Regions from separate parts of the Halanaerobaculum tunisiense genome, predicted to be linked through region 1. Evidence: riboswitches for the same ligand, from Rfam matches in the RefSeq annotation. Region 1 holds a riboswitch; the other holds the start of a gene.
What was found. Region 1 has a riboswitch for cyclic di-AMP ahead of ACYQ3D_RS02435 (AtpZ/AtpI family protein). Riboswitches for the same ligand answer to the same signal wherever they lie in the genome.
Positions count from the first base shown of each region.

Region 2: it holds a riboswitch for cyclic di-AMP, as region 1 does, so the genes downstream of both, ACYQ3D_RS07390 (HAMP domain-containing sensor histidine kinase) here and ACYQ3D_RS02435 (AtpZ/AtpI family protein) in region 1, are expected to answer to the same signal.

Region 1 is NZ_BAAHYI010000002.1:170,474-177,888, reverse strand. Features, by position in the region: gene atpA (F0F1 ATP synthase subunit alpha) at 1-353, opposite strand, end outside; gene ACYQ3D_RS02465 (F0F1 ATP synthase subunit delta) at 353-916, opposite strand; gene atpF (F0F1 ATP synthase subunit B) at 913-1,416, opposite strand; gene atpE (ATP synthase F0 subunit C) at 1,581-1,832, opposite strand; gene atpE (ATP synthase F0 subunit C) at 1,864-2,166, opposite strand; gene atpB (F0F1 ATP synthase subunit A) at 2,197-2,946, opposite strand; gene ACYQ3D_RS02440 (ATP synthase subunit I) at 2,947-3,351, opposite strand; gene ACYQ3D_RS02435 (AtpZ/AtpI family protein) at 3,354-3,581, opposite strand; cyclic di-AMP (ydaO/yuaA leader) riboswitch at 3,717-3,885, opposite strand; gene ACYQ3D_RS02430 (MraY family glycosyltransferase) at 3,982-4,968, opposite strand; gene ACYQ3D_RS02425 (deoxycytidylate deaminase) at 5,108-5,581, opposite strand; gene upp (uracil phosphoribosyltransferase) at 5,550-6,179, opposite strand; gene glyA (serine hydroxymethyltransferase) at 6,374-7,415, opposite strand, start outside.
Region 2 is NZ_BAAHYI010000006.1:143,487-150,901, forward strand. Features, by position in the region: gene thrS (threonine--tRNA ligase) at 1-1,848, shown strand, start outside; gene infC (translation initiation factor IF-3) at 2,198-2,719, shown strand; gene rpmI (50S ribosomal protein L35) at 2,744-2,941, shown strand; gene rplT (50S ribosomal protein L20) at 2,966-3,319, shown strand; cyclic di-AMP (ydaO/yuaA leader) riboswitch at 3,439-3,638, shown strand; gene ACYQ3D_RS07390 (HAMP domain-containing sensor histidine kinase) at 3,723-5,567, shown strand; gene ACYQ3D_RS07395 (response regulator) at 5,608-5,985, shown strand; gene ACYQ3D_RS07400 (sigma-54-dependent transcriptional regulator) at 5,988-6,674, shown strand; gene ACYQ3D_RS07405 (potassium channel family protein) at 6,676-7,077, shown strand; gene ACYQ3D_RS07410 (potassium channel family protein) at 7,089-7,415, shown strand, end outside.

The sequences.
Region 1 (7,415 bases):
TTACCATCAACTGGCTTTCCTAACGGATTAACTACACGTCCCTGTAACTCTTCTCCTACTGGAACATCAACAACGCGACCAGTTCTATGTACCTCGTCCCCTTCTTCTATTTGGGATTGATCTCCCATAATTACACAACCAATACTATCTTCCTCTAGGTTTAGAATCATACCATTAACACCACTGGAGAATTCTAATAATTCTCCGGCCATAGCGTCCTCTAAACCATGAATTCGAGAAATACCATCTCCGACACTAAGAACTGTTCCTACACCTTCAGTCTCTAACTCAACATCATAATTTTTAATCTGCTCTTTAATAATTGAACTTATTTCTTCAGGCTTAAGATTCATTATCTCACCCCTAACTGACTTACTTCTAACCTGTTTAGATCCTGATTTAGATTTTCTAATTGTGTTAATAGACTACCATCAATTACTTTATCTCCAATCTGTAAGACTAGACCACCTATTAAGTCTGGTTTAACTGTAACTTCTAATTCTATCTCTTTATCTAACTCAGATTCTAACTTAGTTGTTAACTTTTCTAGCTGGTCAGCAGATAACTCAATAGGAGACTTAACTTCTACTGCTAACCTATTAGCTTCCTCACCAGCTAACTTTTTAAACTGCTGATAAATAGTTACTAATAAGTTGGCCCGTTTTTTATCCACCAACAAATTAATAAAATTGAATAAAGTAGTAGACAATTCAGCAGCAAAGAGTTCAGCTAATACTTCTTTCTTTTGTTGACCACTGAGTTCAGGATGATATAACATCTGTTCTAACTCTTGATTTTCTTGGAGTAAATCCACTAACTCAGTAAATTCAGCTAAAATATCCTCTAGACTAGCTCCCTCTTGGGCCAACTCAAAAAGAGCTTGAGCATATTTCTCCGCTACTTGTTGATCTATCATGTTACTTCACCTAATTTCTCTTGGTCAAGTTGCTCAATAAATTGATTAATTGTTTCTTCCTGTAATTCTTGCTCAGCAATATAATTAGATAGTGCTTTCTTACTCATCTGAGTTGCAATATCAGCAACTTCATCTTTTAACTCTTTTCGTGCTCCTAACTTAGCTATATTAATTTCCTCTTCTGCTTTAGCAATCTTTCTATTCGCTTCTTCTTCAGCTTGAGAGACAATCTCTTCTTTCTTCTTTTTACCACGACGACGACTTTCTTCAATTATTTCTCGAGCCTCCTGCTTAGCATCACTTAGCTTCTGTTGATATTCTTCTTTTAATTTTTCTGCTTCTGATTCTTTTGCTTGAGCAGATTCTATTCGATCAGAAATATCTTCAGATCTCTGATTCATAAAACTTGTAATTGGCTCAAATAAGAAACGCCGCAAGATTAGATATAATACTATAAAATTTATTAACTGAAAAAAGAAGGTTATATCTAGACTAATCACTTTCTGCTTCCTCCTTTCAAAACTAACAGCAAAAAAATAATTACAAGAACCTATCTACTAATCACTATAACATTTTTTTAGCAAGTATCGGACGACAAATACAAGGGAAGTGAAGATGAATCATAAAATCCATCTTCAACTAGCTACTCCCTTTTCGATTCTCATTAGCCAAGAAGCGGATTAGCAAATAACAAGATCAAAGCAATTACCAAACCATAGATACCTGTTGTCTCTGCTACAGCAGCACCAAGTAACATTGTTCTAGTAATTGTACCTTGTGCTTCTGGTTGTTTACCTACAGCTTCAGCACCTTTACCTGCTGCAAACCCCTGACCAATTCCTGCTCCAATACCGGCAATCATAGCTAGCCCTGCACCAATAGCAGATGCAGCTGCAATTAAAGATTGACCATTCATTATAAATTCCTCCTTTAATTTTTATTTTTCATTAACTAAGTAATGGATTAGCAAATAACAAAATCAAAGCAATTACTAAAGCATAAATACCTGTTGTTTCGGCTACAGCAGCACCAAGCAACATTGTTCTTACAATAACACCTTGTACCTCTGGTCTGCTTCCCACACGTTCAGCACCTTTACCTGCTGCAAATCCCTGACCAATTCCTGCTCCAATACCGGCAATCATAGCTAATCCTACACCAATAGCAGATGCAGCTGATACTAAGGTCACAGTACTAAATTGAGTAAGCCAATCTAAAAAAAGGACTACTAAATTGGGAATTTCTGCCATTCAAATCCCTCCTTTCTAACTATGGAGAGATTACTCCATTTCCATTGAAATATAAGTCATAGTCAACATTGCAAAAATAAAGGCCTGTAAAACACCAGCAAATAAATTAAAGTATAAATCAGCTATACTAGGGACAATTAAACCAACTACTCCATAAAGCAGTCCCATAATTACTACACTTGCTATCATATTACCAAATAAACGGAAAGATAATGATACAGGATCAGCTAAATTACCAATTAAATTTAAAGGAGCTAAAAAAGGTAATGGTTCAAAATAAGACTTGATATAACCTCCTACCCCTTTAGACCTAATACCAAAGAAATGGACATTAACAAAAGTAATAGCTCCCAAAGCAAAAGTAGTATTCAAATCTGCTGTTGGAGTGTAAAGATGTAGGATATCTCTACCTGGTACAATCCCCATTATATTGGCAATAGTCAAATAAATCATTAAAGTTCCAATATAAGGAGCAAACTGCTTCATCTTAGGACCCATTGTCTCCTCTACTAATCCTCTCATCCCTTCTACAAAAGATTCAGCTATATTCTGTAGACTACCTGGCTTAGGCTCTCGTTGCAAATTACGAGTAGCTAACCAAGAAAATAAGGCTAAAAAAGCCATAATCACCCAAGTTGTAGTTACAGTGGATTTAACTGGAGCATCAGCAATCTGCAACATTCTAGTCACAGTATTATCAGGTAGATTAAACATTACATCTGGACTAAACTCCTCTGCTCCAGGAGCCCCTTTTAAAAATATCTTATCCAAAATATTCATCTACTCATTTCCCCTCCTTTCTCTAAACCTTTGTGGATCATTAGGCCATATATTAAAAACATTAACTACTAAGATAACTGCCTTTACTGTTAACATGCCTACTATCACAGTCATTAAATTAACATCGGGTCTCTGTAAAGCAATATATAATGTGCTACCCCAAAGTAAATACCTTAATATGTACTGCACAAAAGTATAAATCCCAGCTTTAGTAGACTGAAATTGGACTGCCTTCTGTAAAGAAGTAGTCAATAAGTGAAAATTAATCACACTTATAATGCCTCCTACTAAAATACCAGCTACAGATCTTAAATCCCAAAAGATAGCTAGCAAAAACATTAAAGCTAAATTTAAAAGAACAGTCCACTTTATAATAAATTGTTTAGTCTGCTTAACTTGTTCCATCATTAATCACTCTTTCTCTCATCTTGCTTGCTCATCAGCAACCGATAGGCATTTCTAAAACCAACTACAACTCCTGTAATAATTCCTACAGCTAACAATAATGGTTCAATTCCTAGTAGTTGATCTAAATAATTTCCTACCCACAACCCACCAAAAGTAGGGACAATAATTGCTATTCCTACCTGAGATAATAAAGCTAATGCTTGTAAAACACTTAAATTATCTTTCATATCTACTCTCCTAATTAGTAATCCCTAAGTTAAAATAAAATTATACAGATAATACAAAAAGACTACAGCAGATAGCCATAGTCTCTCAAACTCTTACCCTATTTACAACTAATAATTAGCTATAAACAGACTAGACTGATCCCTTTAAAACACCTACGGAGTTAGCTGTCGGGCTCAGGTTAAAGGGTACCTTACCATTTTCAAGTCTAAGTTTAAGTCACAGCTTAAGCTCAAACTCATTGCTGGATTCGCCCCAAAGAATGGACCCTCCGCTCCTATAATTAGGATTCGGCAATTATCAAATATCTAATTTTAATTATTATAATATACTACTTACATTATAATAGATATTTACAATCTTGTAAAGTAATTTTTATGACAAGCTTGTATAAGTGATCACTTATACAAGCGGCAATAGTTTTAATTTATGACTACCAATTAGTAAAAAACTAACTGTAGTCAGCACTAAAAAGAGACCTTCAGCAAAATTAGCCTGACTGACTCCTATAGCCACCAAACTTAAACAAATACTAACTAAATAAATAATCAATACCACCTGCCACTGCGTTAACCCTAAATCTAGTAATTGGTGGTGTAAATGATTACGATCAGCTTTAAAAATAGGTTGACCTTGTAATCTACGTCTAATAATAGCAAATAAAGTATCACAAATAGGAACTCCTAAAGCCAAAATAGGTAAGATGAAGGTAACTGTAGTAATGCTTTTTAAAGCTCCAGTGATAGAGATAACTCCTAACATAAAACCTAAAAACATACTACCTGTATCCCCCATGAAAATCTGAGCCGGATTAAAATTATAACGCAAAAATCCTATAGTAGCCCCAATTAAACTTAATGTTAATAATACAGCTAACATTTGTCCTTGCTGGTAGGCAAAAATAGCTAACGGAATAGCTGCAATAATAGTTACTCCTCCAGCTAAGCCATCTAAACCATCGATTAAATTAATCACATTCATAGTACCCAACATCCAAATTACAGTAACTGGAATACTAAATAGACCTAAATAGTAACCTCTAATAAACTCTATTTGGATACCTGAGTTAACTAGCAATAGAACAACTGCTAATTGTCCAGCTAATTTAACCGATGCAGATAGCTCATACAAGTCATCTAAAATTCCTAAACTAACTAATAAACTAGCACACACTAAAATACTTCTTAATTGACTATCGACCCCCAACCAGAGGAGACTAACAATTACTCCCCCAAAAATAGCTAAGCCTCCTAAGTTAGGAATCGGTTCTACATTAATTCTACGTTTACTAGGCTGGTCCAGTGCTCCTATAGCAAAAGCTAACTTCTTGATTACTGGAACTAATAAATAAGATACACAAAAACTAATTAAAATAGGAAGTAATAACATTGTTGGCACCTGCTTTCTAATTACATTCTCTAATTTATTTCTTACAACAAAAACTGACCACTCTCGTGGTCAGTAAACTTAGATCTATCTCTATTGTAAAGCAGGTGCCCTGGTTTTGCAATCATCAAATAATGGTATCCTAGCTAATTTGTTCTAATAATATATCAGCCTCTGATAACATCTGTTGGGCCAACTCATCTGGGTAAGCCCCTTGAAAAACTATCCGTTTAATACCAGCATTAATCACCATCTTAGTACACAAGATACAAGGCTGATGAGTGCAATACAAAGTAGCTCCTTGGATGGAAGTACCATGTAACGCTGCTTGGACAATCCCGTTTTGTTCAGCATGTAAGCCTCGACAGAGTTCATGGCGTTCTCCTGAAGGAACATTTTCTTTTTCTCTGATACATCCTACTTCACTACAGTGAGGCAAATTACTAGGAGCTCCATTATATCCTGTAGCCAAAACCCGTTTTTCTTTAACAATTAATGCTCCTACTTGTCTACGTAGACAAGTCGATCGCTTAGCTACTACTTCTGTCAGCTCCATAAAGTATTCATCCCAGGAAGGACGACTATTATTTGGTTCCGAATAATCTGTCACCAGCATCACCTAAACCTGGTATAATATAGGCATGATCATTAAGCTTTTCATCAATAGCTGCAGTATAGATATCCACATCAGGATGTGCTTCTTGAAGTTCTTCTACCCCTTCTGGAGCAGCTACTAAACACATAAACTTGATATTTTCAGCACCCCGCTGCTTAACAAAATCTAAAGCTGCTATAGCTGTACCACCAGTTGCTAACATAGGGTCAACCATGATTAATTCTCGTGATTCAATATCAGGTGGCATCTTACAATAGTACTCCACTGGTTCTAGCGTTTCTGGATCACGATACAAACCAACATGGCCTACCTTAGCTGCTGGTACTAAATCTACAATCCCATCTACCATACCTAAACCAGCTCGCAGGATAGGTACTACTGCTAACTTCTTACCAGAAATCACTTGCGAAGTAGTTTTAGTAATTGGCGTCTCAATCTCTATTTCCTGTAAAGATAGACTTCTTGTTACTTCATAGCCCATTAAAGCTGCAATCTCATTAGTTAATTCCCTAAATTCTTTCGTTCCTGTCTCTTCCTTTCTTAAGTGAGTTAACTTATGTTGAATTAATGGATGATCAATTACCTGTGCTTGACTCATTGTTCTACCTCCTATTAGTGTGTTATGTGCTATGTGCTATGTGCTATGTGCTATGTGCTGTGTGCTGTGTGCTAATTCAAAACCATAAACACAATAGGGTTAGTTTTTGAATTGGCTGATAGCAGCTTTCGGGTCTTACGACCACTTCATGATAAATCTACACACAGCTCACGACTGTCACCTGCGGTGACAAATTAATAATCATACAAAGGAAAATCAGTTACTAAATCTGCTACTTGAGATTCAACTTCCTCTTTAACTTGGTCATCATCTAGATTTAATAATACTTTTGTAATCAGTTCTCCAACGTATTCCATATCTGCTTCCTTCATTCCTCTTGTAGTTAAAGCAGGAGTACCTAATCGAATCCCACTAGTCACAAAAGGACTTTTAGTCTCAAAAGGAATTGTATTCTTGTTAGCAGTAATACCTACTTCATCTAGTGCCTGTTCTGCTTGTTTACCAGTTAAGTCATGATCAGTTAAATCAACTAATAACAGATGATTATCTGTACCTTCGGCTACTAGTCTAAACTCCTCATTTAATTTCTCAGCTAAAGCACTAGCATTTTTTATAATCTGTTCTTGATAGTCATTAAATTCTTCAGTTAAAGCTTCTTTAAAGCAGACAGCTTTAGCAGCAATAATATGCATTAAAGGTCCACCTTGAATTCCAGGAAAAATAGCTTTATCTATTTCATCAGCTAATTGCTCCTGACATAAAATCAAACCACCTCGTGGTCCACGTAAAGTCTTGTGAGTGGTAGTAGTTACTACATGAGCATACTGAACTGGATTCTGATGTAAACCTGCTGCTACCAAACCAGCAATATGAGCCATATCAACCATTAAATAGGCCCCTACTTTATCTGCTATCTCTCGAAAACGCTTAAAATCTATCTCTCTAGGATAGGCACTTGCCCCCGCAACAATTAATTCCGGTTCTTCTTCTTGCGCAATCTGTTCTACTTGCTTATAATCAATTCGTTCATCAGCTTGGCTAACTCCATAGGAAGCAAAATCATAGTAACTACCTGATAGATTAACAGGACTCCCATGACTTAAATGTCCTCCATGAGTCAAGTCCATTCCTAAGACCTTATCTCCAGGTTCTAAAAGAGCAAAATAAACAGCTGCATTAGCCTGAGAGCCAGAATGAGGTTGGACATTAACATGATCGGCTCCAAATAATTCTTGAGCCCGCTGAATGGCCAAATTCTCTACCTCATCAACCCAC
Region 2 (7,415 bases), on a different contig from region 1:
AAAGAGGTTGCTTTTGATATTGGCCCTCGCTTAGGTAAAGCTGCTGTAGCGGGCAAGGTTGATGGACAAGCAGTTGATATTAGTTATCAACTAGAGGAAGACGTAGAGTTAGCAATTATAACTATTGATTCAGAAGAGGGACTAGAGGTTTATCGCCATACAGTAGCTCATATAATGGCTCAGGCGATTAAGAGATTATATGATGATGTCCAGTTAGCAATCGGGCCAACAATTGAAGATGGATTTTATTATGATTTTGACTTGGATTATAGGTTATCCGAGGATGACTTTGCGGAAATTGAAGCTGAGATGAAAGAAATAATTGCTGAAGATTATACTATTCAACGAGAAGAAGTTGCTCAAGAAGAAGCTCTTGCGCAGATGAAAGAAGCAGACGAAGAATATAAAGTAGAATTAATTGAGGAATTAGATGAGGACACAGTAAGCTTTTATCACCAAGGAGACTTTATTGATTTATGTAGTGGACCACATCTACCTAGCACAGGGAAAGTAAAAGCTAATGCCTTTAAATTATTAAATGTAGCTGGTGCCTATTGGCGTGGTGATGAGGATAATAAGATGTTACAACGAATCTATGCTACTGCCTTTAATAAGCAAGCTGATCTAGAAGATCACCTCGAGAAGTTAGAAGAAGCTAAGAAACGAGATCATAGAAAGATAGGTCAGGAGTTAGATTTATTTAGTTTGCAGGACGAAGGACCAGGTTTTCCTTTCTTCCATCCTAAAGGAATGGTAGTTAGAAATCAGTTGATTGACTTCTGGAAAGAAGAGCATCAAAAAGCTGGTTACGAAGAGATTAAGACTCCAATTATCTTAAATGAAGAATTATGGAAGCAGTCTGGTCACTGGGATCATTACAGTGAAGACATGTACTTTACTGAGATAGATGAGGAAAATTATGCTGTTAAGCCAATGAATTGTCCAGGATCAGTATTAGTCTATAAAGATAAGATGCATAGTTATCGGGATCTACCAGTTAGAATGGGTGAGTTAGGACTAGTTCATCGCCATGAATTATCAGGTACACTCCATGGTTTAATGCGGGTTAGAAACTTTACCCAAGATGATGCTCATATCTATTGTCTACCAGAGCAGATTAAAGAGGAGCTAAATGGGGTTATTCAGTTAGTGGATAAAATTTATAGTGCCTTTGGTTTTGAGTATAGTGTAGAGTTAAGTACTAGACCAGATAAAGCTATGGGGTCTGATGAATTATGGGAGCGGGCAACTAATGCTTTAGAAGAGGCAATTGTTGATAATGGTTTAGATTATGTAGTTAATGAAGGAGATGGAGCTTTTTATGGCCCTAAGATTGACTTTCATCTTGAAGATTGTCTAGGGCGGACTTGGCAGTGTGGAACAGTCCAGCTTGACTTCCAGATGCCCGAACGATTTGACTTAACTTATGTAGGTGAAGATGGCGACGAACATCGGCCAGTAATGATCCACCGAGCTATTTATGGTAGTTTAGAGAGATTTATGGGTATTTTAATTGAGCATTATGCTGGAGCATTCCCGACTTGGTTGGCCCCGGTACAAGCAGAAATAATTCCTATTAGTGATGATCAATTGGATTATGCTTATGATATTAAAGAGGAATTAGAAGAAGAAGGAGTTAGGGTTGAAGTCGATGCTAGACAAGAAAAGGTAGGTTATAAGATTAGAGAAGCACAGGTCCAGCAGATTCCTTATATGTTAATTGTAGGAGATGATGAAGTAGAGGATAATACTGTATCAGTTCGTGATCGGCGCGAAGGAGATTTAGGCGCTGTTGCAGTAGAGGAATTTAAAACAGATGTTGTAGAGGAAATTGAGGATAAAGAGTAATTAGCTGTGAGTCGTGAGTTGTGTGTCGTGAGCTATGAGCGAATTCAAAACCTCTAAATTCAAAATCTAATCTCTATTTTAGCGTAAGAGGAAAAAGTTGTTTTATGTTTTTGAATTTGCTCACGGCTCACAGCTCATAGCTAAAGACTTTTTTCTTGACGATTGTAAAGGTATGTGTTATACTAGGAAAGGACAATAAAGTAGAAGTCATCCGCTTCTCACCTTAAGCTAAGACTTGAGGTTAATAGAATTGGCATATATTCCTAGGGGGATGTATGTTTAATTTTGCTAACTAGCGGGTGACCTTTAATTAGGTCATCTTTTCTTTTTTTTAGGAGGTGTATGTAAAATTAGTGCTGAAGATTTAAGAGTTAACGATCAGATTAGAGCACGAGAAGTAAGAGTTGTTGATAATGATGGGGAACAAATTGGAATTATGTCTTTAAAGAAAGGATTGAGTTTGGCTGAAGATAGAGACCTTGATTTAGTCGAGGTTGCTCCGGAAGCTAAACCATCTGTTTGTAAGATTATGGATTATGGGAAGTATAAGTATGAGCAAGCTAAGAAAGCTAAGCGTGCTAAAAAGAATCAGAATGTAATGAAGACAAAAGAAGTTCAGTTGAGTGCGAATATTGAAGACCATGACTTTAAAGTGAAAGCTAAAATGGCCAGAAGATTTTTAAATGATAAAAATAAGGTGAAGGTTAGTCTCCGCTTTAGAGGTCGGGAGATAGTTCATAAAGATCTTGGTTATGATTTAATGGATAGATTAGCTGAAGAAGTTAGTGATGTAGGTAAGGTCTCTAAGAAGCCGACAATGGAAGGCCGAAACATGCTAATGTTTATTACACCTGAGAGTGATAAAACCTAAACCAACTGAAGGAGGGACTAGACTATGGGTAAGATGAAGACTCATAAAGGATCTAAGAAGCGGTTTAAGAAGACTGGAAAAGGTAAATTCAAGCGTAAAAAAGGTTTTAAAAACCATTTAAATACTAAAAAGACTTCTAATCGTAAACGAAAATTAAGTAAAGATGCTACTGTTGAGAAGTGTGATGAGAAGCGTTTAGAAAAACTTTTACCATATGAATAAAATTTTATAAGGAGGGTCTGATTTATGCCACGGGCTAAACGAGGTAATAGAAGAAAAGAAAAGAGAAAGAAGATATTAAAATTAGCTAAAGGTTATTTTGGAACTAAAAGTAAGTTATATAAACCAGCTACTGAGCAGGTAATGAAGTCTCTAAAGTATGCTTATCGAGGTCGTAAAGAAAAGAAGAGAGACTTTAGAAAGTTATGGATTAGTAGAATTAATGCTGCTGCTCGCCAACACGACCTACCATATAGTAGATTCATTCATGGTCTTAAGCAAGCAGATGTAGAGATTAACAGAAAGATGTTAGCTGATATGGCAGTTAATGATGAAGAAGGTTTTGCTGAATTAGTTGAGTTAGCTAAAGAAAATATTTAGTTATTATGGAGGGCTTAAAGTACTGTACTTTAAGCTCTTTTTATTCTTTTATTTTGGTTGTTAACTTGACAATAAAGCCTACTACAAGTTATAATTTAACCAATAGTCAACAATTAAATATCTACCTAATACCGAATTTTATACCATCTGGTATAAAAGCGGGGAACCCATTTTTTGGGGCGAATCCATTATAAGCTTGAGTTTAAGTTTGAGGTTAAGGTTAAGCTTGACCTTAGATTTAAACTTAGGTTAAAGATGGTAAGGTGACCCTTAACCTGAGCCCGACAGCTAACCTCGTAGGTAACTAAAGGGGGTAGAAAGTAAGTCTTTAGATCATAGACTACGGCTACCTGCTGTAGTCTTTTTTTGTTAGATGAGGTAGAATATAAAGTGAGGTGATTAAATGACTAATAATTTAAAATTAAGAACTAAAATTTTGTTAGGGTATATAGCAGTAATTATAGTTTTAATCGGAGTAGCTAGCTGGTCTATCTATAATTTTGTTTCCTTAAATGAATCAATTCATGATATTATGGTTGAAAATTACCGCAGTGTTATAGCTGCTGAAGAAATGATGGAAGCTTTAGAAAGACAGGATAGCGCGGAATTGATTTTTGTTTTTGGGCGTCGGGAGAAGGCTTTGGATATATTTAAAGAAAATCAAATGCAGTTTATGAAATTTTTATCTCGAGCAGAAGATAATATAACTATTGAAGAAGAAAAAGAAATTATAGAAGATCTCAATCAGAGTTATCAAGCTTATTTAGAAGAATTTATGACTTTGCGTAATAAGGCTGAACAAGAAGATTTTAAAGAAGTTCAAAATTATTATTTACAAGAAATTATGCCGCAGTTTGAAAAAGTAAAAAAGGAATCTAGAGATCTATTATTAGTTAACCAAAAGCATATGAGAACAGCTCAACAACGGGCCAATGATAATGCTAGTCAAGCTATCTACTCGACAGTTATATTTTCAGGAATAGCTATTATTTTGGCTGTAATATTTGGAATTTATATTTCCAATTTGATTATCAAACCAATTAAACAGTTGACAGCTAAGATAAAAGAGATAGCGGGAGGAAATTTAGATCAAATCATTCAGATTAATACTAAAGACGAGATAGGAGAGTTAGCTGAAGAATTTAATACTATGACGCAACGACTTAAAGAATACGAAGAGATGAATATTAGTAAACTAATTGAAGAAAAGAATAAATCTGAAGGGATTGTCAAGAGTATTTCCAATCCTTTGTTAGTAACTGATGAAGAAAATAAAATTTTACTTGTTAATCCTAATGCTGAGGAATTATTTGGATTAGAGGAAGGAGAGGTAGTAGGAACTCACTTTCTAGAAGCAATCAAAGAAGATCAAATTTTTAATTCTATTAGTGAGACTTTGGATTCTGGAGAGGAAAAAGTCAGTCAAGATAATAATGTTATTAAGTTTATTACAGAGGAGCAAGAGCTATATTTTAGAATTACAACTACTCCTGTAAAGGATAAAGAGGATAAAACTAAATTAGTTGTTACTTTATTAGAAGATATCACTCATCTTAAAGAAGTAGATCAAATGAAATCAGAATTTGTTTCTATGGTGTCTCATGAGTTTAGAACTCCTTTGACTTCAATGAATATGGGGATTAATATGTTACTAGAAGAGAATGCAGGCGAAATTAATGATCAACAACAGGAACTATTAGAGGTTGCTCAGGAAGACTGTGAACATTTAAATAATTTAGTTGATGAATTATTAGATTTATCTAAAATGGAGTCTGGGGAGATAGACTTGGATTTTGCAGCAGTAAAAGTGGAGGATATATTTGCTACTTCAGTTCAGCCCTTTAAGGAACAAGCTAAAGAAGAAGGAATAGATTTGGATTATACAGCTCCTGATGATTTAGAGGTTTATGCTGATTTAAATAAAATAACTTGGGTGATTACTAATCTGATTGGTAATGCTTTACGATATACAAATGACGGAGATGAAATAAAATTATTTGCTAACCAAAAAGGTCACAAAATTCATCTTTCAGTAGCTGATACGGGAGCGGGAATTCCTGAGGAGTATCAGCATAAGATATTCGAAAAATTTGTTCGGGCAGGAGCAGATAAAGATGAAAGTACAGGAACTGGTCTAGGATTAGCTATTTCTAAGGAAATAATTGAAGCTCATGGAGGTAGAATCTGGGTCGAAAGTGAGGTAGATAAAGGTAGTACTTTCACCTTTACTTTAAAGTTACCTAAGTAATTTTGTGGTTGTTATTTGCGTTTTAGATAGGAGGATAATTATGAATAAGATATTGGTTGTGGAAGATAATAAAAATATTATTACTGTACTTAGAATGTGTTTAGAGAATGCTGGTTATAAGATTAAAGTAGTATCTAATGGGGTTGAAGCAGTTGATATAGCCTTTGATTGGAATCCTGATTTGGTTTTATTGGATATTAAAATTCCTAAAATGAATGGTTTTTTAGTTTGTGAAACACTAAAAGATGATGAGATTACTGCTGATACACCAATCATCATGTTGAGTGCTAAAGCAGAAGAAGCAGATATTAAACGGGCCTATGGTGTAGGCGCTGATGAATATATGACTAAACCAATAGATCATAATAATTTATTAACAAAAGTAAAGAAGTACTTAGCAACTGAAAGGAGAGATTAGTAATGAAAAAAATATTAGTTGTAGATGATGAAAAGAATATTAGAATCACTTTAAAACAATGCTTAACTACTGATTATGAGGTGGTAACTGCTGTTAATGGTGAAGATGGATTGGAGAAATTTAAAGAGGATAATTTTGATATAGTCTTATTGGATATGAAATTACCAGGTATGGATGGTTTAGAAGTATTAAGACAGGTTAAGCAGGTTGATAAAGAAGCTAGTGTGATTATGATTACTGGCTTTAGTTCCGTTGAGACAGCTGTAGAAACAATGAAGTTAGGAGCTATTGATTACTTAAGAAAGCCTTTTACTCCTGATGAAATCAAAGATATTGTTAGTGAAGTGATTGCCAGAAATGATCTAGAGTTCCAAGAAGAAGAATTAAACACTTATCAAGATTATTTGCATTACGCTAAGTCGTGTATTAACAATCAAGACCTGGATAAAGGTTATGAATACTTAAAAAAAGCAGTTAGTTTGGATACTTCTAAGCCAGAAGCTTTTAATTTATTAGGAGTTATTTTAGAATTAGAGGATCAAGATTTAGAGGCTCAAAAGAAATATCGAGCTGCTCTTGCTTTGGATCCATCCTATAAGCCAGCTCAGGAAAATTTAGAGCGAACAAGTCAGTTTGAATATGATAAAAGTGATATTAATTTAGGTGCCGATGAGAAAGAGAGGGATTAGGATGTATGCTTTAGTTATTGGTTGTGGTAGAACTGGTTCAGCAATAGCTAATTTATTATCGAAACAAGGAGAAGACGTAGTAGTGATTGATAAAGATACTACTGCTTTTGCTAATTTATCAGCTGAATTTACAGGATTTACAATTAGCGGTGATGCAGCAGAGATAGAAGTGTTACAGGAGGCTAAACTGGATAAAGCAGACTTGGTAGTTGTTACAACTAATAATGATAATGTCAATGCTATGATAGCTCAAATAGCTAGCGAATTACATCAGATTCCTAAGGTAGTTGTGAGAACTATTGATCCAACTAAAGAAGTTATTTATCAAGACCTAGATGTAGAAATTATGAGTCCTACTAATTTGCTAGTAGGAGAATTTAAAAATAAAATCATTAATTGTTAAGGAGAGATTGTATGAGAATTATAATGGTAGGCGGAGGAAAAGTTACTTATCATTTAACTAAAAAGTTCATTGCTAAAGGCTATCGAGTATCTGTTATTAATCAAGATAAGGAGTATTGTAAGTTTTTAGCTCGTAAATCTCAGGCTTTAGTAATCAATGGGGATGGTTCTAAACCGGATTATTTAGCTGAAGCTGAAGCTAATAAAGCTGATATTATTTTAGCTTTAACTGATAATGATCCGGATAATTTATTTATTTGTCAATTGGCCTATAAACAGTTTGGAATTCCTAAGACTTTTTCAGTAGTTAATAATCCTAATAATGAAGAAATATTTAAA